Regions from separate parts of the Arthrobacter sp. K5 genome, predicted to be linked through region 1. Evidence: riboswitches for the same ligand, from Rfam matches in the RefSeq annotation. Region 1 holds a riboswitch; the other holds the start of a gene.
The links. Region 1 has a riboswitch for glycine ahead of gcvP (aminomethyl-transferring glycine dehydrogenase). Riboswitches for the same ligand answer to the same signal wherever they lie in the genome.
Positions count from the first base shown of each region.

Region 2: it holds a riboswitch for glycine, as region 1 does, so the genes downstream of both, cycA (D-serine/D-alanine/glycine transporter) here and gcvP (aminomethyl-transferring glycine dehydrogenase) in region 1, are expected to answer to the same signal.

Region 1 is NZ_CP159279.1:4,065,904-4,080,790, forward strand. Features, by position in the region: gene ABRP34_RS18550 (DUF4193 domain-containing protein) at 1-51, shown strand, start outside; gene ABRP34_RS18555 (hypothetical protein) at 426-974, shown strand; gene ABRP34_RS18560 (APC family permease) at 1,118-2,674, opposite strand; gene ABRP34_RS18565 (agmatine deiminase family protein) at 2,687-3,712, opposite strand; gene ABRP34_RS18570 (nitrilase-related carbon-nitrogen hydrolase) at 3,709-4,770, opposite strand; gene ABRP34_RS18575 (DNA starvation/stationary phase protection protein) at 4,986-5,465, shown strand; gene ABRP34_RS18580 (MFS transporter) at 5,547-7,121, opposite strand; gene ABRP34_RS18585 (TetR/AcrR family transcriptional regulator) at 7,189-7,728, shown strand; glycine riboswitch at 7,856-7,954, shown strand; gene gcvP (aminomethyl-transferring glycine dehydrogenase) at 8,156-11,002, shown strand; gene gcvT (glycine cleavage system aminomethyltransferase GcvT) at 11,155-12,318, shown strand; gene gcvH (glycine cleavage system protein GcvH) at 12,569-12,952, shown strand; gene glyA (serine hydroxymethyltransferase) at 12,949-14,298, shown strand; gene ABRP34_RS18610 (L-serine ammonia-lyase) at 14,443-14,887, shown strand, end outside.
Region 2 is NZ_CP159279.1:3,427,912-3,442,798, forward strand. Features, by position in the region: gene hisD (histidinol dehydrogenase) at 147-1,493, shown strand; gene ABRP34_RS15590 (glucose 1-dehydrogenase) at 1,505-2,251, shown strand; gene ABRP34_RS15595 (3-hydroxyacyl-CoA dehydrogenase family protein) at 2,284-3,249, shown strand; gene ABRP34_RS15600 (MOSC domain-containing protein) at 3,284-3,856, opposite strand; gene lipA (lipoyl synthase) at 3,896-4,903, opposite strand; gene ABRP34_RS15610 (L-serine ammonia-lyase) at 4,944-6,356, opposite strand; gene gcvH (glycine cleavage system protein GcvH) at 6,421-6,804, opposite strand; gene gcvT (glycine cleavage system aminomethyltransferase GcvT) at 6,848-7,981, opposite strand; gene gcvP (aminomethyl-transferring glycine dehydrogenase) at 7,991-10,834, opposite strand; glycine riboswitch at 10,984-11,084, opposite strand; glycine riboswitch at 11,345-11,442, shown strand; gene cycA (D-serine/D-alanine/glycine transporter) at 11,591-13,081, shown strand; gene purU (formyltetrahydrofolate deformylase) at 13,078-13,980, shown strand; gene ABRP34_RS15640 (methylenetetrahydrofolate reductase) at 14,012-14,821, shown strand.

The DNA.
Region 1 (14,887 bases):
GTAGCCAAGGAAAAGAACGGCTTGAAGTACTGCCACGACTGCGAAGGCTAAACAGCCACTCCGCGCATATTCCGCTTTGCAGCCAGGCAGCCTTCATAGCCAGGCAGCCGCCAAAGCAAAGCCACGCGAGGCGCCGGCTCCCCATGGGGAGGCCGGCGCCTCGCTTTTCATGCCCTCACAGATTCTTTGCGTCCGCACAGCCTTTTTGGGACCGCACAAGCGCCGTTATCTGCGGTAACGGAAGCGTGGAGAAAGGGCCACGAACGCCTCTCGAACCCCACAAAAGCACGCCCGGAATCACGGCCCCGTGACCCGTATTTTGCGACGTTAACGGTTGCGCCCCGAACCGGCCACATCCCTCGTACAGGGCCTTTGGCGCTCCTACTCTGGAGCTATCCAATCACTCATCCGAAAGGGGTGGCCAAATGAAAAGAATTCCCGCCTGGCTCACAGTCATATTTCTGGCTGTTGGGCTGGGCCTGCTGGCTCCGGGCTCCGCCTCGGCAGCCTCCTACTGCGGGCAGGTGTGGGGCTCGCTGGCGAAGGCAGACAAGACCATGAGTACCGCAGCCGTCACCAACGTCCGCACAGGGCAGCACTACTGCTTCGACCGCCTCGTGATCGACCTCAAGGGCAAAGCCAAAGGCTACAACGTCCGCTACGTTTCCGAAGTGGCCCAGGAAGGGTCCGGCCTGCCGGTCAAGCTCCGTGGCGCGGCCTTCCTGCAACTGACCATCAACTCGCCGGCCTATGACAATGCCACCGGCAAAGCGACCTTCATTCCGGCCAACCGGTCCGAGGTGACCAACGTTTCCGGGTACCACACGTTCCGGCAGGTGGCGTGGGCAGGAAGCTTCGAGGGCTACACGACACTCGGCCTGGGCGTCCGTGCCCGGCTGCCATTCAAGGTGTACACGCTGGATGGCCCCGGGTCCGGTTCCCGGCTCGTCGTCGACGTCGCCCACTACTGGTGAGTCGCCTGCGGTAGGGGAGCAGGAGGGCTGACGGGACTAGGGGTCCCGGAGACGCTGATTGGCTCCACGCCGATTTGCTCCAATGCAAGCGATGCCCCGCCTCCGGTCCGGGAGGCGGGGCATCGCCGCATTCGCAGGCGGTGTTATTCGGGCACCACCAGCGCAGGGGTGTCGCGGCGGATGGTGTCGCCCCGGAAATATCCGGGCCGCAGCCGCGCCATTACCAGCATGAAGACGATCCCCAGGGCCAGGATCCCGACGCCGAGCACGAAGACGAGCCCTACCCCGAAGACCTGCGATCCGCTGCCAAACTCAGGCGCCCAGCTGTCGATGGCGGTCTGCAGGAAGACCACCGTCAGGCCGATGCCGCCCAGCAGCGGACACAGCAGCCGCAGCACGAAGTTGCGGACACTGCTGAAAACGCTCCCGCGGAAGTACCAGGCGCAGGCAAACGCCGTCAGCCCGTAGTAGAAGCAGATCATCAGGCCGAGGGCCAGGATGGTGTCGTTGAGGACGTTCTCGCTCACCACGTGCATCACGGCGTAGAACCCGGCCGACAGCACGCCTGCGGCGACGGTGGCGAAGCCCGGCGTCGAAAATTTCCTGCTCATGTGGCTGAACTGCCGGGGCAGGGCGCCGTAGTGGGCCATCGCGAGCAGGCTGCGCGATGGCGACGTGAACGTCGACTGCAGCGACGCCGCCGAACTCGACAGGACCGCCAGGGACATCAGGATGGCGAACGGGCCCATGACGGGGGAGGCCAGCGCGGTGAAGACGTTCGCGTGGTTCTCCTCGTTGTTGAGGCCGATCCCCGTGTTACCGACGCCGGCGAACATCATGGTGGCGATGGTCACCAGCAGGTAGATGCCCAGGACGACGGCGGCGGTCAGGGTTCCGGCCAGGCCGGCGGTCTTCTTCCCGTTGGCCGTTTCCTCGTTGACGGTAAGGCACACGTCCCAGCCCCAGTAGACGAAGATGGACAGCGAGATGCCTGCGGCAACCTGGCCGAATGTCTCGATCTTTGTCACGTCGAACCAGTCCCAGCTGAAGGGGATGGCGGTGCTGGACGTGGACCAGTTGGCGAAGGCCATGGCCACGAAGAGGCCCAAAACCACCAGCTGGAAACCCACCAGGCCGTACTGGACAACCTTGGTGGTGTGCAGGCCGCGATAGCTGACCCACACGGCCAGCGCCACGAAGACGAAACACGTCAGCACGTTCAGCGGCTTGTTGGCGGCGAGGTCCGCCAGTTCCGGCGACCCGGTCAGCTGCGCCAGGAAGAGGTAGAAGAAGTCCACCGCCACCCCGGCGAGGTTGGACAGCACGATGATGTTGGCGGCCAGCAGGCCCCAGCCGCCCATCCAGCCAACCCACGGCCCGAACGCCTTGGTCACCCACGTGAACGTGGTGCCGCTGTCCGGAGAGTCAGCGTTCAGCTCCCGGTAGGCGAGCGACACGAGGATCATGGGGATAAAGCCGATGAGGAAGATCACCGGCAGCTGGAGCCCCGCCTCGTTTACCGTGGGACCCAGCGCGCTGGTCAGCGTGTAGGCCGGCGCGATGGTCGAGATACCCAGGACGACGACGGCCAGGAGGCCCAGCTGCCCGCCCTTGAGGCCCTTCCCGGTGATGCCGTGCGTTGCTTCGCCAGCCGGGGGAGTGCTCTTCCCTCCGGGCTGGATGCTCGTGGTTTGGCTCATGACTTGCCCTTTCTAGACTGCAGCGGGCTGCTGCTGGGTGATGCAGTGGATGCCCCCGCCGCGGGCGAAGAGTTCGCGGGCATCGATGCCCACCACCTTGCGCCCGGGATACGCATCCGCGAGGATGCGGAGCGCCTTCTCGTCATTGGGGTCGGCGAACGTGCAGGCGATGACGCCGCCGTTGACCACCACATGGTTGATGTAGCTGTAGTCCACGAAGCCCTCCGGATCCGTCAGTGCAACGGGCGCCGGGACTTCGACGATGGACCATTCCCGGCCCGCAGCATCCGTAGTGGAGGACAGGAAACTGATGATTTCGCGGCTGACCTCATAGTCCGGGTGGGCGGGGTTCTGCTGGGAATGGACCAGCAGGGTGCCCGGGGACGGGATGGCGGCAACGATATCCACGTGCCCGCGCGTCCCGAACCGCTGTGAGTCGCGGGTAAGGCCGCGGGGCAGCCAGATCACCTTCGTGGCGCCAATGGTCCTGGCCAGTTCGGCCTCGACGTCGGCCTTGCTGAGACCGGGGTTGCGGCCCGGATCCAGCTGCACCGTTTCGGTGACCAGCACCGTGCCCTCGCCGTCCACCTGGATTCCGCCGCCCTCGTTGACCAGTTCGGACACGAGGTGCCGGGCGCTGGACCGTCCGGCCACCTCGGCGGCGACCAGCGCGTCCTTGTCCCAGCTGGCCCAGTCCTGGGCACCCCAGCCGTTGAAGACCCAGTCGACGGCGCCCAGGGCGCCTTTTCCGTCCAGGACAAACGTTGGGCCGATGTCGCGCATCCAGGCGTCGTTGAGTTCCGCTGTCAGCACCTCGACGGCGGGGGACAGATAGCGTGCGGCTGTCCCGACGTCGGACGGGTCCACCACCATGGTGACCGGTTCAAACTCGACGGCGGCGTTCGCGACGGCGGCCCAGACGGAACGGGCGGCGTGCGCCGCCTCAGCGGTGTCGCCGAGGGTGTAGCCGCCGGTGGGAAAGGCCATCCAGAGCCGCTCCTGGCGCGCCGTCTCGGCCGGCATCCGCCACGCGCTCACGCGTTTACCCCGGCGGTTGCGGAGCCGCTGGTTGAGCTTGCCGAAAGCAGGTCCGGCGTGCCGAACGGCTCCTCGGGACGGACCGGTTCTGTGAGCCGTGCGTAGGTGTCGGGGCGGCGGGTGGTCAGGAACGGGAACAGCGTCAGCCAGTCCCTGCGCTGGTCCAGGTCGAGGTCGGCCACGAGGACTGCCGACTCGTCGCGGGGCGCCTGGACCAGGATGCGGCCGTAGGGGTCCGAAATGAAGGAAGAGCCGTAGAAGTTCAGACTGCCCTCCCGGCCCCAGCGGTTCGGGACCACCATGAACAGGCCGTTGGCGATGCCGTTGCCCACGATGACCTGCTGCCAGAGCGGCTGGGTGTCAAAGTCCGGGAACAGCGGCTCGGAACCGATCGCCGTCGGGTACACCAGCAGTTCGGCGCCCCCGAGGGAGTACATGCGGGCCAGCTCGGGGAACCATTCGTCCCAGCAGGTGGGCATCCCCAGCCGGGCGCCGCCGAGTTCAGCCGGGGCATGGACCTGGTAGGCGTCCCCCGCTGCGGGACCCTGGCGGAAGAACTTGTCCTCGTAGTATCCGGCGGTCACCGGGATGTGCAGCTTGTGGGTGGCGGCCAGTAGCTCGCCGGCCGGGGACACGAGGATGGAGGTGTTCAGGCCCAGGCCGTCGTCCGAGCCGTCCGGGTTGCAGGCGCGCTGGTAGAGCGAGGCATGGACGGTGATGCCGTTCCGGCGGGCGGCCTCGGCGGCAAAGCGGAACGTGGGGCCGGTCAGCAGGTCCTCGGCGGTGTCGGAGGGGCGCAGCCGGTCCTGGCCCTGCCGTGCAAGGTCATTCTCCGGAACCTGGTCTGCGGGGTAGCGGGAGAGGGTGAGCTCGGGCAGGAACACCACGGTGGCGCCCAGCCGGGCCGCCCGGTCGATGCCGTCGTTGAGTTCCGCACGGAGTGCGGCGGCGCTGCTGTGCCAGCGGTGCTGCACAACGCCCACCCTCAAGGCGGGGCGGCCGGACGGCGCTGTCCGGGCAAGGGAGGCAGGCGCGTTGAGGCAGGTTACTTCGATCATGATGATGATTACTCCAGTGAGACGACCGTCACTAAATGAATGACGTTCATTTAGTATGCACGTACAACGCGGGTGTGGCAAGGGCTATTTGAATGCTGATCATTTACGACCCGCAAAGTAGTAAGTAAGCTGATCGTGAAATTGGCGCATCGGCGCTCCCGGTCCCCGGGCCGCTGATGTAGCGTCGAAACCACTGGACCAATCGAGGAGGATTCATGAAGGCTTCACCGACACTGACCAACAACATGCAGGCCGTCCTGACGGACCTGATCGAACTGCACATCCAGGGCAAGCAGGCGCACTGGAACATCGTTGGAACCAACTTCAGGGATCTGCACCTTCAGCTCGACGAGATCGTCGACGCCGCCCGGGCCTTTGCCGACGACATCGCGGAGCGCATGCGTGCCCTGCACGCCCTGCCGGACGGTCGCAGCACGACTGTTGCGAAGTCGACCCACCTTCCCCCGTTCCCCGACGGGCTCATCAACACCAAGGATGCGATCGACCGCATCGTGGCAGCGCTCGAAGCGGCCGTAGGCACCATGCGCAAGGTCCATGACGAGGTGGATGAGGAGGACCCCACCACTGCAGACCTGCTGCATACGTTCATCGAAAAGCTCGAGCAGTACGCGTGGATGGTTGGCGCCGAGAACATGAAGGCGTCGGCCAACGTCACGCACCCTGACAGCAAGTAGCCGGCCGGCGGGACAAGCCAGGAGCCGATCGCAGCGGGCAGCCCCGGAGTAATTCTCCGGGGCTGCCCGTTTCTGTGCCGGCTACTTCGCGGGCGGGATGCGGCGAAGTACGACGGCGGCGAGCACCGAGGCTCCTGCCATCAGTACCAGCGCGATCGCCGCGGTGATGTGGACGCCGGAATCGAAGGCGGCCCGGGCGGCCGCCGTGAGCCCCTCGGCCAGCGGAGCCGGCAGCGACCCGGCGAGCTCCATGGCACCGGCCAGGGTCTCCCTGGCCTGGTCCGCCGACTCTGCCGGGACTGCGTGGGCAACGGTCTCCGGGAGGGCGAGATGCTGCTGGTATGACGCGGTCAGGATGGACCCCAGGAGGGCTGTCCCGAGGAGTGAGCCCACTTCGTAGCCGGTCTCCGATATGGCCGCCGCTGCGCCGGATTTTTCGGCCGGCACGGCGCCCAGTATCAGATCGTTCGAGATGGTCTCGGCAGAACCCACGCCCAGCGCCAGGACGAGGAGGGCGACCAGCAGCGCGGTGGGCCCGGCGTCGTGATCCCCGAACGCCACGATGCAGTAGCCGGCGGCGCTCAGCGCCAGTCCGGCGGCCACCACAAAGCCCGGCCGGACCTTCCGGACCAGCGGAACCACGAGCAAACCCGCCACCACGGTGGCCGTCAGGGCCGGCAGCATGGCGGTGCCCGACTCTGACGGTGACATGCCTTCGAGCAGCTGCAGGTGCTGGGCCAGAAACAGGATGAAGCCGTTGTAGGAGAACAGCGCCAGGATGTTTGCCGTGATCGCTGTGCTGAACACGCGGTTGCTGAACAGTGACATATCCAGCAGTGGGGACATGTCCAGGAGCGGGGACGTGAGGGCGTGCTGGCGGCGGACAAACAGGAGTCCCATGGCCAGGCCAAACGCCAGAACCCCGAACGGCGTCACGCCGGGTCCATGGGTGGCCAGTTCCTTGATGCCGTAGACCACCGGCACCATGGCCAGCATTGACAGCACCACGCTGGCCAGGTCCACGCGGCCGGGATTCGGATCCTTGGATTCCGGAATGAGGAAGCGACCCAGCACCAGTGGCGGCAGCATGATGGGCACGGCCACGAGCAGGACGGCGCCCCACCAGAAGTGCTCCACCAGCCAGCCGCCAAAGATCGGTCCCAGCGCTGCGCCGCCGGAGAACCCCGCAGCCCAGATGGCCACGGCCAGCCTCCGCCTGCCCGGCTCCCGGAAGATGTTGCGGATCAGTGACAGCGTGGACGGCATGAGCATGGCGCCGAAGAATCCGAGGGCCGCGCGGCCGGCAATGAGCCATTCGGCACTCGGGGCGAAGGCCGACGCCGCGGAGACCGCAGCGAAGCCGGAAATGCCGACCAGCAGCAGCCGGCGGCGCCCGATCCTGTCGCCGAGGCTGCCCATGGCAACAAGGAGTCCGGCGAGGACCAGGGCGTAGGCATCCACCACCCACAAAAGCTGTACGCCCGAGGGGTCGAGGCTGCGGGCGATTGCGGGAAGGGCGAACGTCAGCGCAGTGTTGTCCACGGCCACCAGGAGGACCGGGAACATGAGCAGGGCCAGGGCGAACCAGTCGCGCGCGCCACCGCGGGCCTGCTCTGCGGACGTGTTCTCCGGGCGAAGGGTTGAGTGCAGGGTCATGAAATAACTATACCGTCCAGACGGTATAGTTATAAACCCGGGGTCGGAACCGGGCATGATGGGAGCCATGCCCAGAAAACCGGTCGCCCGCGGCGCAGTGCTCGATGCGTTTGAATCCCTCCTGATCGAGGTGGGGGAGCGCGCCGCCACCCTTGATGCCGTGGCAGCCCGCGCAGGCGTGTCCAAGGGCGGGCTCCTGTACCACTTTCCGAACAAGGAAGCGCTGATCGGCGTCCTGCTGGACCGCCTCGACGAGTACGCGGAAGCGGATGCCCTTGCCATGGCTGCGGCTGCGGAGGGTGCGGCCGCCTACTTCATCAAATCGTCCGTCTGGGCGGACACTCCGCTGGACCGTGCCATCGTGGCCGCGACGAGGCTTGCCGAGGTGGCGCACGAGGAGACGCGGCGCCGGTTTGCCCACATCCAGCAGAGGTGGCTTGATGAGATCGCCCGCGACGTCGGGCCAGGCTTGGCCAAGGCCGTCCTGTATATGGGCGACGGCCTCTATTTCAACGCCATGCTGTCCATCGGGCCGGCTGCGTCGCCCGCCGAGACGGCGGCCGACGTCGAAAGCCTCCTGGCCGCACTTGAGCGGCTCAGGGGGTAGGTGGGCTTCCCCGGGGTTGCCCGCCGTCGGGGGTGTGCCAGCCCACGCCGCCACAGTTTGCAGACGCGATCCCGGCGTAGGACAATAGCCTCTGTGACAGCTGTCACCGCTCAATTGAATAAGCCTTTGATCTGCGGCGGGAGAGTCCTGCAAGTAGGTACAAGCAGGCGCCGTAGGAGCAAAACCTCCCCAGGAATCTCTCAGGCCCATGTACCGCCGCGGCAAGGCAACTCTGGAAAGCAGCAGGCTGCCCGCTGGAAATGTTCCGCCTTCGCGCGGACAGTTCAGGGCACGCTGTGCTCACCGACGGTGCAAGCGGAGCTGTGCGAAAGCGCAGCATCGCGGAAACTCTCAGGTCCAATACAGAGCGGGGAGGAACCCGAATCAATGTGGCGTACCCTGCGTCGCCTTAGTTATGGAGTTCCTTTTGACCGTTAATTCAGCCTCCTCGTCCTTCGTCGACCGGCATATTGGCGCCCGCCGCCAGGCCGACGTCGAAGCCATGCTCAAGGCCGTCGGCTACGACACCGTCGACGCGCTGGTTGATACGGCAGTGCCCAACGACATCCGCCAGGATTCAGCGCTGCAGCTCGCGCCGGCCCTGAGCGAAGTGGAAGCACTCGCGGAACTCCGGAAGCTCGCGGCCAAGAACAAGACCGCCGTGCAGATGATCGGCCAGGGCTACTACGACACCGTGACGCCCCCGGTGATCCGCCGCAACGTCCTTGAGGCACCCGCCTGGTACACCGCGTACACCCCGTACCAGCCGGAGATCTCGCAGGGCCGGCTGGAAGCGCTGCTGAATTTCCAGACCATGGTCCAGGACCTGGTGGGCCTGCCCATCGCCAACGCCTCGCTGCTGGATGAAGCCACGGCCGTGGCCGAGGCCGTGCTGCTGATGCGCCGGGCCAACAAGAACAAGACCGCCCACGACGGCAAGACTGTCCTGGACGCGGACTGCCTGCCGCAGACGATTGCCATCGTCAAGGGCCGCGCCGAAGCCCTCGGTTTCGAGGTGGAGGTGGCGGACCTGTCCCAGGGGCTTCCCGACGGCGACATCAACGGCGTTGTCCTCCAGCAGCCTGGTGTCTCCGGCCGCGTCTTCGACCACAGTGAGGTCATCGCCGCCGCCAAGGAGCGCGGCGCGCTGGTCACGGTGGCCGCTGACCTGCTTGCCCTGACCCTGATCACGCCTCCTGGCGAGCAGGGCGCGGATATCGCCGTCGGCTCCGCCCAGCGCCTGGGCGTTCCGCTGTTCTTCGGCGGGCCGCACGCCGCCTACATGGCCGTGCAGAAGGGGCTGGAACGCTCCCTGCCCGGCCGCCTGGTGGGCGTCTCCAAGGACAACGCCGGCGTCCCCGCCTACCGCCTGGCGCTGCAGACCCGCGAGCAGCACATCCGCCGCGAGAAGGCCACGTCCAACATCTGCACGGCGCAGGCGCTGCTGGCCATCGTTGCCTCCATGTACGCCGTTTACCACGGACCGGAGGGCCTGAAGGCGATCGCCGAAACCGCCCACGGCCACGCCAGGACCCTGGCCGCATCACTCCAGGCCGCCGGCCTGGACGTCCTGCACACGAGCTTCTTCGACACCGTGACGGTTTCCGTCCCGGGCAAGGCCGCCGGCATCATCGCCGCCGCCGAGAAGAAGGGCATCAACCTCCGCAGCATCGATGCTGACACCGTTGGCATCTCCACTGATGAGACAACGACGCCGGCCATCGTGGCCGACCTCCTCGCCGCCTTCGGTGCCGGGGCAGTGGAGGCGACTGACGGCTTCGCCCTGGATGCCGCCGTCGAGCGTTCCTCCGCGTACCTGCAGCACCCGGTGTTCAACACGCACCGTTCCGAGACCCAGCTGCTGCGTTACATCCGCAAGCTCTCCGACCGCGACCTGGCGCTGGACCGCACCATGATCCCGCTGGGCTCCTGCACCATGAAGCTGAACGCCACCGCCGAGATGGAAGCCATCTCCTGGCCGGAGTTCGCCTCGATCCACCCGTTCGCCCCGGATTCCCAGACCGCAGGCTGGCGGGAACTGATTGATGGCCTGGAGGCGGACCTCGCCGAGATCACCGGCTACGACCAGGTCTCCATCCAGCCGAACGCCGGCTCGCAGGGTGAGCTCGCCGGGCTGCTGGCCATCCGCGGCTACCACCTGTCCCGCGGCGACGACCAGCGCAACGTCTGCCTGATCCCTGCCTCGGCGCACGGCACCAACGCCGCCTCGGCTGTGCTGGCCGGCATGAAAGTTGTCGTGGTGGCCACCGCCGCCGACGGCACGATCGACCACGCCGACCTGTACGCCAAGATCGAGCAGCACCGGGATGTTCTCTCGGCGATCATGATCACCTACCCGTCCACGCACGGGGTGTACGACGCCGACGTCCGTGAGGTCTGCGACGCCATCCATGCGGCCGGCGGCCAGGTCTACGTGGACGGGGCCAACCTGAACGCGCTCGTCGGGCTCGCGCAGCCGGGCAAGTTCGGCGGCGACGTCTCGCACCTGAACCTGCACAAGACCTTCTGCATCCCGCACGGCGGCGGCGGACCCGGCGTCGGCCCGGTCGCGGCCAAGGCGCACCTGGCCCCGTTCATGCCGGGCGATGCTGCCACCTGGACCGAAGGCAACGACGTTCCGATCTCCGCCTCGCGCTTCGGCTCCGCTGGCGTGCTGCCCATTTCCTGGGCCTACGTGAAGCTGATGGGCGGGGCCGGCCTGACCGAGGCCACCAAGTCCGCGCTGCTCGCCGCGAATTACGTTGCCGCCAGCCTCAACGACTTCTTCCCCGTGCTCTACACGGGCGAAGGCGGTCTCGTGGCACACGAGTGCATCCTGGACCTCCGCGAACTCACGGCCAAGACCGGCGTCACCGCCGAGGACGTGGCCAAGCGCCTAATCGACTACGGCTTCCACGCCCCCACCCTGGCGTTCCCGGTGGCCGGCACCCTGATGGTCGAACCCACCGAGTCCGAGGACCTGGCCGAGATCGACCGGTTCATCAAGGCCATGATCGCCATTCGCGGCGAGATCGACCAGGTTGCCAACGGCGACTTCACCGTGGAAAACAGCCCGCTGCGCAATGCGCCGCACACCGCGGCCGCTGCGATCAGCTCGGACTGGGACCGCGCCTACCCGCGTGAGCAGGCCGTCTTCCCCGTTCACACGCTCAAGCAGGACAAGTACTTCCCGCCGGTGGGCCGCATCGACGGCGCAGCCGGCGACCGCAACCTGGTCTGCTCCTGCCCGCCGATTGAAGCCTTCGAGAACTAGATTCGTCCGGTGATTGAGCCTGTCGGCGCCCCGGTGGTGGAGCTTGGGCCCACGACCGCCGGGTTCCCTAACCGAGCTTGCGAGGTTAGGGAACGGTTGGGGAGCGAAACCCCGGGCCGCCCAGGCTCAATCCGCACACAAAGGATTCCTCAATGACTGAGAACTACACTGCCCTTTACGAGGAGCACAAGAAGCTGGGCGCCTCGTTCACCGACTTCGGCGGCTGGCAGATGCCGCTGAAGTACGGCTCCGAACTGGCCGAGCACCACGCCGTCCGCAACTCGGCCGGCATCTTCGACCTCTCCCACATGGGCGAAGTCTGGGTCACCGGCCCGGACGCCGCCGCGTTCCTGGACTACGCCCTGGCCGGCAAGATCTCCGCGATGGCCGTCGGCAAGGCCAAGTACTCCCTGATCTGCAACGAGGCCGGCGGCATCATCGACGACCTCATCGTGTACCGCAGGCCGGCAGACGACGAGGGCCACCACCGGTTCCTGGTTGTGCCCAACGCAGGCAACGCCAAAGTCGTGGCCGAGGCACTGGCCCAGCGGGCTGGTTCTGCCCGGGAGGGCGGGTTCGAGGTTGCCGTCGACGACGTTTCCGACGCCACATCACTGATCGCCGTGCAGGGTCCCAAGGCCGAGGAGATCCTCCTGCGCCTCGTCCCGGCAGCCCAGCACGAGCTGGTGACCGGACTCAAGTACTACGCCGCCGTCGAAGTGTCCTTCCTTGTGGGCGGCGCCAGCCGGAACCTGCTCCTGGCCCGCACGGGGTACACCGGCGAGGACGGCTTCGAGATTTTCGTGGAGAACGACGCCGCCGCCGCCCTCTGGCAGTCGATCGTCGCCGTTGCGGACGAGGGGGAGCTGACGCCGTCCGGGCTAGCGTCCCGCGACTCGCTCCGCCTTGAGGCCGGCATGCCGCTGTACGGCAACGAACTCTCCCTCGAGGGCGACCCGTTCGCCGCCGGCCTGGGCCCCGTCGTCGCGCTGTCCAAGGAAGGCGATTTCGTGGGCAAGGCCGCGCTGGCAGCCAAGAAGGAAGCCGGCGCCGGTTCCACCTCGGGCCGCAAGCTCGTGGGCCTCAAGGGCCGGGGCCGGCGCGCCGGCCGCGGGCACTACCCGGTGCTCAAGGACGGCAACGTCGTTGGCGAAGTGACGTCCGGCCAGCCCAGCCCGACCCTCGGCTACCCGGTTGCCATGGCCTACGTCGACGTCGCCTACGCCGAACCCGGCACGGCACTGGACATCGACCTGCGCGGCAAGGCGGAGCCGTTCGAAGTCGTCGCACTGCCTTTCTACAAGCGCTCCAAGTAGCCCAACCGCTGGTTTCGACGCTGGCCGGCCAACGTCGGCCCGTCGGGCTGACATCCTCCGCGTGCTCGGTCGCGTAGACGCCCGCTAAGCGCTGGTTGAGCCTGTCGAAACCAGGCCGGGGCCTTGCCCTTGCAGGCTCGATCATTGGGGGTCGAGCTTGTAGAACCCTTGAGGCCCAGGAATCGACGCGGAGGAATTCGGTCATCCGCCTCCTAAACCGTCCACAGTAGTAACGAGATTAAGGAACACAATGGCAAAAGTTGCCGCTGAACTGCAGTACTCCGACGAACACGAGTGGGTCTCCCGCGAGGACGGGAACGTTGTGTCCATTGGTATTTCCGCCGTGGCCACCGACGCCCTCGGCGACATTGTCTACGTGGACCTGCCCGAGGTCGGTTCGGCTGTGACCGCCGGGGAGACCTGCGGTGAGGTGGAGTCCACCAAGTCGGTCTCGGACCTTTACTCCCCGGTGACGGGTGAGGTTACGGAGATCAACCCGGTGGTCATCGAGGACCCCGCCCTGATCAACAATGATCCGTACGGCGCCGGCTGGCTGTTCAAGGTGGCAGCTGATTCCGAGGGCCCGCTGCTGTCAGCCGAGGAATACGCTGCCAAGAACGGCGGCGAGCTGTGAGCGCGGCAGGTGCCGCAGGCACCGAGACAGTAGCTTTCGAGCAGGTCGTATCCCCGAGCCTGAATGCGGACCTCGCGGAGCTGGACCCGGAGATCGCGGCGAAGATCGACGACGAGCTCGGCCGCCAGCGTTCGGGCCTGGAGATGATCGCGTCGGAGAACCACACCGCCGCGGCCGTGATGCAGGCACAGGGGTCGGTGCTGACCAACAAGTACGCCGAGGGCTACCCGGGCAAACGCTACTACGGCGGCTGCGAACACGTGGACGTGATCGAACAGCTCGCGATCGACCGGGTCAAGGCCCTGTTCGGCGCCGAGTACGCGAACGTGCAGCCGCACTCCGGCGCCCAGGCCAACGCGTCGGTGATGCACGCCCTGATCAAGCCGGGCGACACCATCATGGGCCTGAACCTGGCCCACGGCGGGCACCTGACCCACGGCATGCGGATCAACTTTTCCGGCCGCCTGTACAACGTGATCCCGTACCAGGTCCGCGAAGAGGACCACCGGATCGACATGGCCGAGGTGGAGCGCCTGGCCCAGGAGCACAAGCCGCAGCTGATCGTCGCCGGCTGGTCCGCCTACGCCCGGCAGCTGGACTTCGCCGAGTTCCGCCGGATCGCCGACTCCGTCGGTGCCTACCTCATGGTGGACATGGCGCACTTCGCCGGTCTCGTTGCCGCCGGGCTGCACCCGTCACCGGTCCCGCACGCGCACGTCACGACGTCCACGACGCACAAGACCCTCGCCGGTCCGCGCGGCGGCATCATCCTGACCAACGACGCCGACGTCGCCAAGAAAATCAATTCGGCAGTATTTCCCGGCCAGCAGGGCGGTCCGCTGGAGCACGTGATCGCGGGCAAGGCCGTGGCCTTCAAGATCGCCGCATCCCCCGAGTTCAAGGAACGCCAGGAACGCGTCCTCGCAGGTGCCCGGATCCTGGCCGACCGCCTGGTCCAGCCGGACGTCACCGCCAAGGGGATCAGCGTGATCTCCGGCGGAACCGACGTGCACCTGGTGCTCGTGGACCTGCGCAACTGCGAACTCGACGGCCAGCAGGCCGAGGACCGCCTCGCGGAAATCGACATCACCGTCAACCGCAACGCCGTGCCGTTCGATCCCCGCCCCCCGATGGTCACCTCAGGACTGCGCATCGGCACCCCCGCCCTGGCCACCCGAGGTTTCGGCGAAGCCACTTTCGCCGAGGTCGCGGACATCATCGCGGAGGCCCTGATTGCCGACGCCGACGCGGACCTCTCGGGCCTGCGTCACCGTGTCGAGGCACTCGCCGAAGCCCACCCGCTTTACCCGTCGGTACAAGACCTCGCCGCGGCAAAAACCGCGTAGCGTGGATTAAAAGAGCACGACGGCGGGCGGCTGCCACAAGCCGCCGACCGCGTCGAGTCTCCCGGCTGCAGGGCCGTCAACCGCGGCTCTGCAGCCTACCGGCAGGACCATCTGCTGGATCACAGCATCAGTTAGGAACCGACCATGGCCGTTGGCGTCTTCGACCTCTTCTCTATCGGAATAGGCCCATCCAGTTCCCACACGGTGGGTCCCATGCGGGCTGCGGCGGTGTTTGCCGAGGAGCTGAAGGCGTCCGGCAAGCTGGCGGAGGTGGCGTCGTTGCGGGTGGACCTGTACGGCTCGCTCGCGGCGACGGGGCACGGCCACGGAACCATGACGGCGATCCTGCTGGGGCTGGAGGGCTTCCATCCGGAGCTGATCCTGCCCGATGAGGTCGAGGAGCGGCTGGCGTCGATCGCGGAGACCGGGACCCTGCGGCTGGCCGGGTCCGTCGCCCTGCCCTACGGGGTTAAGGACATGGTCCTGCGGCCGCTGACCGTGCTGCCGCGGCACACCAACGGCATGACCTTCACGGTCTCGGACGCCGCCGGGAACGTGCTCCACGAGGCGACGTTCTTCTCCGTGGGCG
Region 2 (14,887 bases), 640 kb from region 1:
GACCAGAGTGTATACGTATTCAAAAATAGGAATCAAGCCCTTGCGACCTAAAATGTATACGTATACACTCGTCAATCATCCAGTCCTGCGGGTCTGGCCCGGGCGCTCCAAAGGTCGCCCATCAATGAAGATGGAAAGGTACCCTGATGACCGTTACAACAGCACTTACCACCGGTGTGGACTCCACCTTGCTGAAGGAGCCGGCCCGCAACAGCGTGGCCCGGGGGAGCACCCCGGAGGTCCGTGCCACCGTGGAATCCGTCATTGCGGCCATCCGTGAGCGCGGCGATGAAGCCGTCCGCGAGTACTCCGCCAAGTTCGACAAGCACGCCCCCGAATCCTTCCTGCTGAGCCAGGAACAGCTCGACGAGATCATGGCCCGGGTTCCGGAGCAGGTCATCGAGGACATCAAATTCGTCCAGAAGCAGGTCCGCGTGATGGCGCAGAAGCAGCTTGAGTCGCTGTCCGACTTTGAGATCGAGACCCTCCCCGGCGTTTTCCTGGGGCAGAAGAACGTTCCCATCCAGGCTGCCGGAGCGTACATCCCCGGCGGGAAGTACCCGCTCCTCGCCAGCGCGCACATGACCATCGTCACCGCCAAGGTGGCCGGCGTCGAGCGCGTGGCGGCATGCACCCCCCTCATCCAGGGCGAGGTTCCGGACGCTACCGTGGCTGCAATGCACCTGGCCGGCGCCGATGAGATCTACCTGCTGGGCGGCATCCAGGCCGTGGCCGCGCTGGCCATCGGCACCGAGACCATCAAGCCGGTGAATATGCTGGCCGGGCCGGGCAACGCCTTCGTTGCCGAGGCCAAGCGCCAGCTCTTCGGCGAGGTCGGCATCGACCTCTTCGCCGGACCGACCGAAGTCCTGGTCGTGGCCGACGAGCACGCCGACCCGTTCATTGTCGCCGTCGACCTTCTCTCCCAGGCCGAGCACGGACCAGACTCTCCGGCCGTCCTGATCACCACCAGCGAGGACCTGGGCCGCAAGGTCATCGAGCACATCGACACCATCCTCGTGGACATGCCCACGCGCGACTATGCCGCGGCAGCCTGGCGCGACTGGGGTGCCGTGCACGTGGTGGAAACCCTGGACGACGCCTACGCCCTGGCCGATGAATACGCCTACGAGCACGTCCAGATCCTGACTCAGAACCCCCGCGAAGCACTCGACAAGATGCACGACTACGGCGCCCTGTTCCTCGGGGAGGGCACCTGCGTCTCCTACGGCGACAAGGTGATCGGCACCAACCACGTGCTGCCCACCCGGGGCGCGGCCCGGTACACCGGCGGCCTCTGGGTCGGAAAGTACCTTCGCACCGTCACGTACCAGGAAGTGACCAACACCGAATCCAGCGCCTTCTTCGGCGAGCTCTGCGGCCGGGCGTCCAGGGTAGAGCGGTTTGAGGGCCACGCCCGGTCCGGAGACGTGCGCGCGGCGAAGTACCGCGGCACGTCCCTGCCCTGGTCGGACCACACCTTCGACAGCTAAGAGGGCCATACGTGCTGAATTTCCGCCTGGACGGCAAGAAAGCACTGGTGACCGGGGCGGGCCGGGGGCTCGGCAAGGCCATCGCTGATGGCCTCGCCGAGTGCGGCGCCACCGTCTACGGCACCAGCCGCGACGCCGAAAGCGCCAAGCAGATCAGCGAGCGGTACGGAACCCCGCCCCTGGTGGTGGACGTCACCGACACCGCAGCCATCGCAGGGTTCGTCGAATCCCTCCAGCAGGCCAGTGGCGGCATTGACCTGCTGGTCAACAATGCCGGCGTCAATGTGCCCAAGCCTGCCGTGGAGCTCACCGGGGAAGACTGGGACAGTGTCTTCGACACCAACCTCAAGGGCGCCTTCTTCCTGACCACCGCGGTGGCGCGGCGCTGGATCGACTCCGGATCTGCCGGCGCCATCGTCAACATCGCGTCCCAGGCGGGGATCGTGGGAATCGAGGAGCGGGCGGCGTACGGCACCAGCAAGGCGGGGATGATCCACCTCACCAAGATCCTGGCCCTGGAGTGGGCCGCCGCGGGAATCCGGGTAAACGCTATCGCCCCGACGTTCGTCAGGACGGAGCTGACCGCGTCCACCCTCAGCAGGCCGGACTGGGCGGAAGAACTGCTGTCCCGGATCCCGGCTGGCCGCTTCGGGGAACCCGAAGACATCGCGGGCGGGGTGGCGTTCCTGCTCAGCGACGCGGCGTCGCTCATCACCGGCCACACACTGGCTGTCGACGGCGGCTACACGATCCGCTGACCCACACCTGGCCTCTACTTAGGAGCAGCAACATGGAAATCACGCAGACCATCGCGGCCACGGCAGTGGTTGGTGTGGGCTACATGGGCGGCGGCATAGCGCAGGTCCTGGCCTTGCACGGGTACAAAGTGGCCCTGGGTGACGTCGACGGCGAAATCGCCGAGCGCGCCCGCGTCCGCCTCGTGGACCAGGCCCGGGACTTCGAGGCCAGGGGGCTGCTGGCTGCCGGCGCAGCCGAAACCATTGCAGCCAACCTTGCCGCTGCCGGGAGCATCGAGGATGCTGTTTCGACGGCGGACTACGTCGCCGAGGCAGTCCCGGAGGACCCGGTCATCAAGGCGGACATCCTCCGCCGCATCTCCTCTGCCGCGCCGGCAGGGGCGGTCATCGCCTCTAACACCTCGGCCATTCCTATCGGGGAACTGGCAGCGTCCGTCACCGGTCCCGGGCGTTTCCTCGGTGTGCACTGGATGAATCCGGCTCCCTTCATTCCCGGCATCGAACTCATTCCGGGACCGCAGACCTCGCCCCAGGTCATGAATCTCGCTGAAGAACTCATCCTGGCCCTGGGCAAGACGCCGGCGCGGGTGGCGGACACTCCGGGATTCGTTGCCAACAGGCTGCAGTTCGCGCTGTACAAGGAAGCGGCCCGGATCGTTGAAGAAGGCGTGGCGGCCCCGTCCCAGATTGATGCGGTGGTCAGCAACACGTTCGGGTTCCGGCTCGCCCTCTTCGGGCCTTTTGCCATCGGCGACATGGCCGGGCTGGACGTGTACGAATCCTCCTACCGGACCCTCGAAAAGGCCTACGGCGAACGGTTTACCCCGCCCACGGCGCTGACTGCCACGGTGGAGGAAGGCAACCTCGGGCTGAAAACCGGCCGCGGGTTCCTGGACATCGACCCAGCCGGCAGGGAGAGCCTTGTCGCCTACCGCGACACTGCCTATGCCCGGCTCTCGCAGCTCCGGGCCGAGCTCGGACAGGCCCCGGGACTGTAGCCCACGGCAGGGCTGTAGCCGCGGCAGGCTGACCTTACGGCAGCCGGCCCGGCCGCAGCACACTCGGAACGCCGGCCTGTCCGGGCTCAAGCGGCACCGGGCTGACCAGCACGGCAGGCCCGCGGTGCAGCACGCCGTCGGAAAGCACCCGGCAGCGCATGCCCCCGCGCCCCCGCATGGCGGCGTGCGCTCCGGACGCGAGCATCCGGTCCATCCATGCGCACGGGTGGGCGGGCCGTCCGCCTTTGAACCGCACTGCGTCCCCTCGGGATTCCAGCGTGAACTCCTGGCCGAGGAGCGGCGCCAGGTGCGCGCCCCTGACGATCACGTTGCGCCGGGTCAGCAGCGGGTCGAAGGGACCGGCGCCGAGTTCAGCAGCCATGGCTTCGAGGGCCTCGACGGCGAACAGGGTGACCGCCGCGTCCATGTGCGCAGCCTTGCCGAAGAACCGGTCCCCGACGATGCCTTTGCCGGCCACGATCTCCACCCGGTCGGCATCCGCTGTGGGCACGTCGGCGGCGCCGTCCCGCGCGCGGCCGAAGTAGGCGTGCGCCGGCGAAACGAGCAGATGCAGCACGTCCACGTCGTACCGGTACGTTTCGGTCATGCAATAACGCTATACCCGTGACCAGGCCGGTTGGGTGTGTTACTGGTGTGCTGCGAGCAGGGAGCTGGCTTCCTGGCGGGTGGATCCGGAGGATTCGATGTGGGCGAGTTCGGCGGGGATTTCCCAGCCCTTTTTGCGCATCGCGGTGGCCCAGAGCCGGCCGGCCCGGTAGGAGGAACGGACCAGGGGGCCGGACATGACGCCGAGGAAGCCGATCTCTTCGGCCTCGGTGGCGAGGTCGACGAATTCCTGCGGCTTGACCCAGCGGTCCACCGGGAGGTGGCGTTCGGAGGGGCGCAGGTACTGGGTGATGGTGATCAGGTCGCAGCCGGCCTGGTGCAGGTCCTTCAGGGCTTCGGAGATCTCGTCGCGGGTTTCGCCCATGCCCAGGATGAGGTTGGACTTGGTGACCATGCCCAGGTTCCGGCCCTGGGTGATGACGTCCAGGGAGCGTTCGTAGCGGAACGCGGGCCGGATGCGTTTGAAGATCCGTGGCACGGTTTCGACGTTGTGGGCGAAGACCTCGGGTTTGGAGTCGCAGATCGCGGCGATGTGTTCGGGTTTGCCGGAGAAGTCCGGGATGAGGAGTTCGACGCCGGTGCCGGGGTTTAGTTCGTGGATCTTGCGGACCGTTTCGGCGTAGAGCCAGACGCCTTCGTCTTCGAGGTCGTCGCGGGCGACGCCGGTGACGGTGGCGTAGCGCAGCTGCATCGACTGCACGGACCGGGCGACCTTGGTGGGTTCGAACCGGTCCACGGGGGAGGGTTTGCCGGTGTCGATCTGGCAGAAGTCGCAGCGGCGGGTGCATTCGGAGCCGCCGATCAGGAAGGTGGCTTCCTTGTCTTCCCAGCATTCGAAGATGTTGGGGCAGCCGGCCTCTTCGCAGACGGTGTGCAGGCCTTCCTTCTTCACCAGGTTCTTCAGGCCGACGAACTCCGGGCCCATCTGGACCTTGGCCTTGATCCAGTCCGGTTTGCGTTCCACCGGGGTGGCCGCATTGCGCTGCTCGATCCGCAGCATTTTCCGGCCTTCTGGTGCCAGTGTCATTGTTCTCTTTCCCTGTTGCTAAATCAGTAGGAGTGCTAAGTCAGCAGGCCACGACGTTGACCGCCAGGCCGCCCATCGCGGTTTCCTTGTATTTGGAGCTCATGTCCTTGCCGGTCTCGCGCATGGTCACGATGACCTCATCCAGCGAGACCCGGTGCGAGCCATCGCCCCACAACGCCATCTTCGCCGCGTTGATCGCCTTGGCTGCGGCGATGGCGTTGCGTTCGATGCAGGGCACCTGGACCAGCCCGCCGATCGGGTCGCAGGTCAGGCCCAGGTTGTGTTCCATCGCGATCTCCGCGGCGTTTTCCACCTGCGCGGGTGTGCCGCCCATGACCTCTGCCAGGCCGGCGGCCGCCATCGACGACGCCGATCCCACCTCGCCCTGGCAGCCCACCTCCGCCCCGGAAATGGACGCCTGCTCCTTGTACAGCACCCCCACTGCGCCGGCGGCGAGCAGGAACTTCACCACCACGTCGTCGCGGTCCTCCCGGGTCGCCTGATCCATGCCCGGCGCGAAATGCAGCGCGTAGTAGAGCACCGCCGGGATGATGCCCGCGGCGCCGTTCGTCGGGGCAGTCACCACCCGCCCGCCCGAGGCGTTCTCCTCGTTGACCGCCAGGGCGATCAGGTTCACCCACTCCTGCCAGTACTTCGGGTCCCGGTAGCCGGGATCGTGGTCCCGGCTTTCCTTCAGGAGCCGCTCGTGCCAGTCCGGGGCACGACGGCGGACCTTCAGCCCGCCGGGCAGCAGCCCCTCACGCTTGAGGCTGGTCGCCACGCAGCCCTCCATCACCGAGTAGATGTGCAGCAGGCCGTCCCGGATGTCCTCCTCGGACCGGGAGGCGCGCTCGTTGACCAGCATGACCTCGCCGATGGACAGGCCCTGGGCGCCGCAGTGCTCCAGCAGTTCGGCGGCGGTCCGGAACGGCAGCGGCAGCTCCTTCTTGGACTCATCGAGCTCCTGCTGGGCCGCGTCCTCCTCGCCCTCGCGGACAATGAACCCGCCGCCCACGGAGAAGAACGTCGCCGCGTGGAGCACGTTCCCGGCGGCGTCCGAGACCGTGAAGGTCATGCCGTTGGTGTGCCGCGGCAGCACGGTCAGCGGCCGCAGGACCATGTCCGCCACGCCGTAGGGCAGGGCGACGGACCCGGCCAGCTGCAGGGTCCCGGTCTCGGCGATCGACGCCAGCCGTTCCTCGACCTCATCGGGCAGGATCAGCTCCGGATGGAAGCCCTCCAGCCCCAGCAGGATCGCCGTCATGGTTCCATGGCCGTGCCCCGTCGCCGCGAGCGACCCGTACAGGTCCACGCGCAGCGACGCCACGTCCGCCAGCTTGCCGGACGCCTTCAGCTCCTCGGCAAACACCGCCGCGGCCCGCATGGGTCCAACGGTGTGCGAGGACGAAGGGCCAATCCCAATGGAAAACAGGTCGAAGACGCCAACAGCCATGGTCGGTTCCTAACTGGATAGTTGTGGTCGGTTCGGGCTGGGGAGGTGGACTTGCTGGGGGAAGTTACAGTTCGCCGCCGTTTGCTGTGGCGTATTCCTCAGCCGACATCAGGGGGCCCTCCTCGGTGACGGCCACCTTGAACAGCCAACCGGCGCCGTAGGGGTCGCTGTTGATCAGGGCCGGGTCGGCGACGACACCGTCGTTGATCTCGGTCACTTCACCCGTGACCGGCGCGTACAGGTCGGAGACGGACTTGGTGGACTCCACCTCGCCGCAGGTTTCGCCTGCCGTGACGGTGGAACCGACCTCGGGGAGGTCCACGTAGACGATGTCGCCCAGGGCGTCGGCCGCGACGGCAGAGATCCCGATCCCCACCGGCCCGCCCCCGTCAGCAGCAACCCACTCGTGCTCGGCGGAGTACTTCAGTTCAGAAACAACTTTGCTCATGTGATTTTCCTTTACGTTTGAAAGTCTGTTGGTGCTGCCGGGCCTAGTGCGCGCGCTTGTAGAACGGCAGTGCCACCACTTCGAACCGCTCTGCCTTGCCGCGCAGGTCGACGTCCAGGACCGTGCCTACCTCGGAATGCTCGACGTCGACGTACGCCATCGCCACCGGGTAGCCGAGGGTGGGGGAGGGTTGGCCGGAGGTGACCTCGCCGATCAGCATGCCGTCCTTGAGCACCGGATAGTGGCCGCGGGCGGCGCGGCGGCCCAGGCCTTTGAGGCCCACGAGCTTTTGGCCGATGGTGGAACCGACGCCGGCTGCCTTGATTGCGGCCAGCGCCTCCTTGCCCACGAAGTCGCTTTCCTTGGCCAGTGACACCACCGGGCCCAGTCCCGCGGCGTAGGCATTGACGTGGCGCGAGAGCTCGTTGCCGTAGAGCGGCATCCCGGCTTCCAGGCGCAGCGAGTCGCGGCAGGCCAAACCTGCCGGAATGAGCCCATGGGCGGCACCCGCATCCAGCAGCGCCTCCCACAGTCCGGCGGCATCCGCGTTCGGGACGTAGATCTCGAAGCCGTCCTCGCCGGTGTAGCCGGTGCGGGCCAGCAGCAGGGTCTGTACAGTGCCGTTGACGGTGAGCCCTACCTCGACGGCGGCGTAGTACTTCAGTTCCGTGACCAGCGTGTGCTGCTCGGCGGGGACCAGGGCCAGCAGGATCGCCTCCGCGGCGGGACCCTGGACGGCGATGAGCGAGGTCTCGGCGGAGGCGTCCTCCACTACGACGTCGAAGTTGGCGGCACGTTCGGCCAGAGCCGCGGCTACCACCGTGGCGTTGCCGGCGTTGGGGACCACCAGGTACTTGTGATCATCGCGGCGGTAGGAGATCAGGTCGTCGATGATGCCGCCGTCGGCGTCGCAAATCAGCGAGTACTTGGCCTTGCCAACGGCGATCGCGGACAGCTTGCCGGCCAGGGCGTAGTCCAGGAAGGCGCCGGCGTCCGGGCCGGTGACCCAGACTTCGCCCATGTGGGAGAGGTCGAACAGGCCGGCCGCGTTGCGCACGGCGTGGTGCTCGGCGAGCTCGGAGGTGTACTTGAGGGGCATCTGCCAGCCGCCGAAGTCGGTGAAGGATGCGCCGGCCTTCTTGTGCTGGTCGTAGAGCGCCGTGTAATTCTCGGTCATTGTCAGTCCTTAGTTTTCGAAGTCTTCGAGAGGCGGGCAGGAGCAGACCAGGTTGCGGTCGCCGGCCGCGCCGTCGATGCGGCCCACCGGCGGGAAGTACTTGTCCTGCCTGAGCGAGGGCACAGGGAACGCGGCCTGCTCACGCGGGTAGGAACGGTCCCAGGAGGAACTGACGACGGCGGCTGCCGTGTGGGGCGCGTTGCGCAGCGGGGAGTTCTCCACGGTGAAGTCGCCGCTGGCAACCTGCTCGATTTCGGCGTGGATGGTGATCATCGCGTCGATGAACCGGTCGATCTCGGCCAGGTCCTCCGACTCGGTGGGTTCCACCATCAGCGTGCCCGCCACCGGGAACGCCAGGGTGGGCGCATGGAAGCCAAAGTCCATCAGGCGCTTGGCCACGTCCTCGGCGGTGACGCCGGTCCGGGCCGTGAGCTCGCGGAGGTCCAGGATGCACTCGTGCGCCACCAGCCCGCTCTCTCCTGTGTAGAGGACCGGGAAGAACTCGTTCAGCCGGGACGCGACATAGTTCGCCGCGAGCAGCGCAGACTTGGTGGCCTCGGTCAGGCCGGCCCCGCCCATCAGCTTCACGTAGGCCCAGGAAATGGGCAGCACACCCGCCGAACCGAACCGCGACGCTGAAATGGCGACGCCGTGTCCCGCTTCATGGGCGGCCTTGTTCGCATCGCCCGGCATGAACGGTGCCAGGTGCGCCTTGGCCGCGACCGGGCCGACGCCGGGTCCGCCGCCGCCGTGCGGGATGCAGAAGGTTTTGTGCAGGTTCAGGTGCGAGACGTCGCCGCCGAACTTGCCCGGCTGCGCGAGCCCGACGAGCGCGTTCAGGTTGGCCCCGTCCACGTAGACCTGGCCGCCGGCCGCATGGATGGCGTCGCAGACCTCGCGGACGTCGGCGTCGTACACGCCATGCGTGGACGGGTAGGTGATCATGATGCAGGAGAGAACATCCCGGTGCTGCTCGATCTTGGCGTACAGGTCGGCGTGGTCGATCGTGCCGTCGGCGGCGGTGGCCACCACGACGACTTTCATGCCGGCCAGCACAGCCGAGGCGGCGTTGGTGCCGTGTGCCGAGGCAGGGATCAGGCAGACGTTGCGCTGGTCGTCGCCGCGGGACAGGTGGTAGCCGCGGATGGCCAGCAGCCCGGCGAGCTCGCCCTGCGAGCCGGCGTTCGGCTGGATGGAGACCTGGTCGTAGCCGGTGATCTCGGCGAGGTCCGCCTCCAGGCCATCAATCAGTTCCCGCCAGCCTGCGGTCTGGGAATCCGGGGCGAACGGGTGGATCGAGGCGAACTCCGGCCAGGAGATGGCTTCCATCTCGGTGGTGGCGTTGAGCTTCATGGTGCAGGAGCCCAGCGGGATCATGGTGCGGTCCAGCGCCAGGTCGCGGTCGGAGAGCTTGCGGATGTAGCGCAGCAGCTGGGTTTCCGAGCGGTGCGTGTTGAACACCGGGTGCTGCAGGTAGTCGGAGGTGCGCAGCACTGCCTCGGGAAGTTCAAAGCCCGCTGCGTCCCCTACCGGTCCGGCGCCGAAGGCGACGGCTACAGCGGAAAGTGTTGCCGCCGTCGTCGTTTCATCAATGGAGACGCCCACGGTGTCCGCGTCGATGAGGCGCAGGTTGATGCCGCGGGCCTCTGCCGCCGTGATGACCTTGGTGGCTTTGCCCGGCACGCGGACGGTGAGGGTATCGAAGAAGGAATCGCTGACGAGTTCGCGGCCTGCCGCCCTGAGCGCGGTGGCGAGGACGCGGGCGTTGTTGTGAACGGTCTCGGCGATTGCCTTCAGGCCGTCGGGGCCGTGGTAGACGGCGTAGAAGGACGACACGATGGCCAGCAGCGCCTGCGCCGTGCAGATGTTGGACGTGGCCTTCTCGCGGCGGATGTGCTGCTCGCGGGTCTGCAGCGCCAGGCGGTAGGCGGAGGCGCCGGCGTTGTCCTTGGAGACGCCAACGATGCGGCCCGGAAGCGTGCGCTCCATGCCGGTGCGCACCGCCATGTAGGCAGCGTGGGGGCCGCCGAAGAACAGCGGCACCCCGAAGCGCTGGGCGGTTCCGACGGCGATGTCCGCACCCTGCTCGCCCGGAGGCGTGATGAGTGTCAGGGCAAGCAGGTCAGCGGCCACCGTGACCAGCGCGCCGCGCTCCTTGGCGGCGGCGATAACGCCGGACTGGTCCCACACGCGGCCCGAAACGCCGGGCTGCTGGAGGACGACGCCGTTGATGTCGCCGTCGGGAAGTCCCTGGGACAGGTCCGCAATTTCAATCTCGAAGCCGAGTGCTTCGGCCCGGCCCTGCACGATGGCGATGGTCTGGGGAAGGCAGTCGGCATCCAGAACGGTCTTGCCGTCGTTCTTCTTGTTGGCCCGGCGCATCAGCAGCACGGCCTCCGCCACGGCGGTGGCCTCATCCAGCAGGGAAGCGTTGGCGACCGGCAGCGCAGTCAGGTCCTGCACCATGGTCTGGAAGTTCAGCAGCGCTTCCAGCCGGCCCTGCGAGATCTCCGGCTGGTACGGGGTGTATGCGGTGTACCAGGCGGGGGCTTCGAGGACGTTGCGGCGGATCACCGGGGGCGTCACGGTGTCGTAGTAGCCCTGGCCGATCATCTGGACGGCGGTCTTGTTTTTGGCGGCCAGGCGGCGAAGCTCGGCCAAGACCTCAACTTCGCTCAGCGCAGCGGTGAGCAGCAGGGGGTTCTCTTGGCGGATGGACGCCGGGACGGCGGTATCAACGAGGCCATCGACCGAGTCATAGCCGATGTTCTTGAGCATGGTGTCGATATCGGCCTGGCGGCGGGCGCCGATATGCCGGTCGGCAAAGGTTGATGGAAGCGATTGAATCGTCATGAGGAACTCCAGGTTTGGCCTGCCACGTGTGGCACGGCATGGTTTGGGTTCCTCCCCGCTCTGTATTGGACCTGAGAGATTCCGCGGACGTGGTTCTCCGCTTGCACCGTCGGTGAGCCAAACAAGGTTTGGCTGCTTTCCAGAGTTGCCTAGCCGCGGCGGTACGGGGGCCTGAGAGATTCCTGGGGAGGATTTGCTCCTACGGCGCCTGCCCGGTGAATGACTGGGAGGACTCTCCCGCCACGGTTCGAAAGGCTATGAAGATGTGGGTGATTCGGATCATAAGATACCGGACAATCCGGCCCAGACCAAATCGGAGCCATCCGTGGGTGTCCCCACGTTTCCCTCTGCGGCCCGGCAAGGCGGCCGGGCCAACCGCCGTTTGACAATTCTTCGTGACCGAGACCACACTGAACCGGTGGCCGGCGGGCTGCGCTGACCGGCACGTGCCGGCAAGGCGGCCGCTGCCGGTATGCATACATTTTTTCTCGACATAATTGAAAATGCTTACGATCTGCGGCGGGAGAGCCCTGCCGGTACGTTCAGCAGGCGCCGTAGGAGCAAACCCTCCCCAGGAAACTCTCAGGCCCACGTACCGCCGCGGCGAGGCAACTCTGGAAAGTAGGCAGGCGCGTCCTGTCTCACCGACGGTGCAAGCGGAAGACCATGTCCGCGGAATCTCTCAGGTCCCATACAGAGCGGGGAGGAACCGAATCAGTGTGGCCATTCAGGGCCACTTGAACGATGGAGTTCCTAATGACGATTCATCCTCCTGCCTCCACGGCCGGTGAGGCTCCCCGCCTGGAGCGGCAGCTGAGCAACCGGCACATCCAGCTCATCGCCATCGGCGGCGCCATTGGCACGGGCCTGTTCATGGGCTCCGGCAAGACCATTTCCGCGGCCGGGCCGTCCGTGATCTTCGTATACATGATCATCGGCTTCATGCTGTTTTTCGTCATGCGGGCCATGGGCGAGCTGCTGCTGAGCAACCTGAACTACAAGTCCTTCAGCGATTTCGCCGCCGACCTGCTGGGCCCGTGGGCGGGGTTCTTCACGGGATGGACCTACTGGTTCTGCTGGGTGATTACCGGAATCGCGGACGTCATCGCCATCGCCGGCTACTCGAAGGAACTCTGGCCGGGACTGCCCCTCTGGATCCCGGGCCTGGCCACCGTTGCCATCCTGCTGCTGCTGAACCTCACCACAGTCAAGGCATTCGGTGAAACCGAATTCTGGTTCGCGCTGATCAAGATCATCGCCATCGCCGCGCTGATCGTCGTGGGCCTGTTCATGATCTTCACCGGTTTCCAGTCCGACGCCGGGCCCGCCACCTTTACGAACCTGTGGAGCCATGGCGGCTTCTTCCCCAACGAGTTCATGGGATTTGTGGCCGGTTTCCAGATCGCCGTGTTCGCCTTTGTGGGCATTGAACTGGTGGGCACCACGGCTGCGGAGGCCAAGAACCCGGAAAAGAACCTTCCCAAAGCCATCAACTCCATCCCGGTGCGCGTGCTGCTTTTCTACGTGGGCGCCCTCATCATCCTGATGTCCGTCACGCCGTGGACCCAGTTCGCCGCCGGCCACAGCCCGTTCATTGCGATGTTCTCGCTGGCCGGACTCGGGGCCGCCGCCACGGTGGTTAACCTCGTGGTGCTGACCTCGGCCATGTCCTCGGCCAACTCCGGCATCTACTCCACCTCCCGCATGGTCTACGGCCTGGCGCAGGAAGGCGACGCGCCGGCCGTCTTCGGCAGCCTGTCCCGCCGCAAGGTACCCAATAACGCCCTGTTCCTGTCCTGTGTGCTGCTGCTCTCCGGAGTGGTGCTCATGTACGCGGGCCAGGACATCGGCAAGGCGTTCGACATGGTCACCACCGTTTCGGCTGTCTGCTTCGTCTTCGTCTGGTCGATCATCCTCGCCAGCTACATCGCCTTCCGACGCCGTCGCCCGCACCTGCACACCGCCTCCAGGTTCAAGATGCCCGGCGGCATCCCCATGGTGTGGGTGGTCTTCGCCTTCTTCGCCTTCGTGCTGTGGACCCTGACCACCCAGCCCGACACCCTGACCGCGCTGCTGGTCACACCCGTCTGGTTCGTCCTGCTCGGTGCGGCCTGGCTGGTTCTGCGCCGCCGGCCCGCGCACCTGGCCCGCTATGCAGCCTTCCAGGATGAACTGCAGTCCGAGGAGACCGCCGCCCGCGACCATGCGGGCCGGCGTCTCGAGGAGAAGGAAAGCGTCAAGGGATGATCAGGACAGAGGAAAAGCCCTCATTGGCGGATCAGGCGCCCGGAGCCGGCGGGGAGTTTGTGCTGACCTTCCATTGCCCCGATTCCCTGGGAATCGTCCAGTCGGTGGCGGACTTCCTGCTCAAGCAGGAGTGCTACATCGTTGACCTCAAACAGTTCGGCGACCGGAACGCGGGGCACTTCTTCATGAGGGTCCACTTCGCCTCGACGGGTGACGCCGCCGCCGTCGAACAGCTCCGGGACCGCTTCGCGCCGCTGGCCGGACAATGGACCATGGACTGGCGCCTCGAGCGCCATGACCGCAAGCAGCGGATCCTGGTGATGGTGTCCAAGTATGGTCACTGCCTCAACGACCTGCTGGTCCGCGCCCGCAGCGGCGAACTGCCGGTCGAGATAGCGGCGGTGGTGTCCAACCACCCGGACCTCGAAGGGCTCGCGGCCTGGCACGGGGTCCCGTTCCACCACGTCCCCGTAACCCCGGAGTCCAAGGCAGAAGCGGAGGCCGGGCTCCTGGAACTGGTGGACGCGTATGAGGTTGAGCTGGTGGTTCTGGCCCGTTACATGCAGGTCCTCAGCGACTCCGCCACCGCCCGGCTCACCGGCAAGGCCATCAACATCCACCATTCGTTCCTGCCCAGCTTCAAGGGCGCGAAACCGTACCACCAGGCGCATGAGCGCGGAGTGAAGACAGTCGGCGCCACGGCCCATTACGTGAACTCAGAGCTTGACGAGGGGCCGATCATTGCGCAGCAGGTGATTGAGGTCGACCACACGTACACCCCCGCGGACCTGGTGTCCGTGGGCAAGGATGCGGAATGCAAGGCCCTGACGAATGCCGTGCGCTGGCATGCCGAAGGAAGAATCATCCTGTCGGGAAACCGCACGGTCATCCTCCGCTGACAAGCCCATCCAACCAGACCTGGAGTTGCTCATGACGAACCAAATGCCCTTGCGCCTGGAGATCATCCCGACGGACAGCATCATTCCCAAAGTCCAGGCCCACGTTCCGGCCGGATCAACGCTGACCGTGACGTGCCTGCCGCACCATGGGGTTGGGGCCACGGTGCGGGCCTCGGTTCAGCTTGCCCAGCTTGGCTACAAGGTGATTCCCCATCTCGCCGCACGAAGCATCGAAAGCCGGGTCCAGCTGGCGGGCATGCTCCGCGACTGCGAGGCTGCGGGGATCACTGAAGTTTTCGCGATCGGGGGCGACGCTCCGGAGGCCGCCGGTCCCTACGGCACCAGCAGCCGGCTCATGGAGGACATTGCCGACCTGACCGGCGGGGCCATGGCCATCGGCGTCGCCGGCTACCCGGAAGGCCACCCGAAACACAACGAGCTGACGATGCTCGACGCACTGCTGGAGAAACAGCATCTGGCCTCGAACGTGGTGACGCAGATGTGCTTCTCGGCACCCAGGATCGGCTGGTACGCCGAACTGCTGCGCCGCGAAGGTGTTGACCTTCCCGTCTGGGCGGGCGTGGCCGGGGCCGTACCGCGGGCCAAGCTCGTTTCGCTGGCAGCCAAGATCGGGGTAGGGCCCTCGCTGAAGTTCCTGAGCCGCAAGGGGCCCCTCGCCCGCAGGCTCCTGAACGCCGGCAGCTATTCATCCCGGTCCCTGGTTTCCGAACTGGCCGCCATGGAACCTGCTCTTGCGGGCATCCACCTCTACACGTTCAACAACGTGGAAACCCAGCCGGCCACCAACTGGACGGCAGGGGAAGGCGCGAAGGCTTCCTGAGCTAAATCCGTACCCATAGCGCGAACGTACAGTTGCGGCCCCTTTTCCGCCGGGAAATGGGGCCAC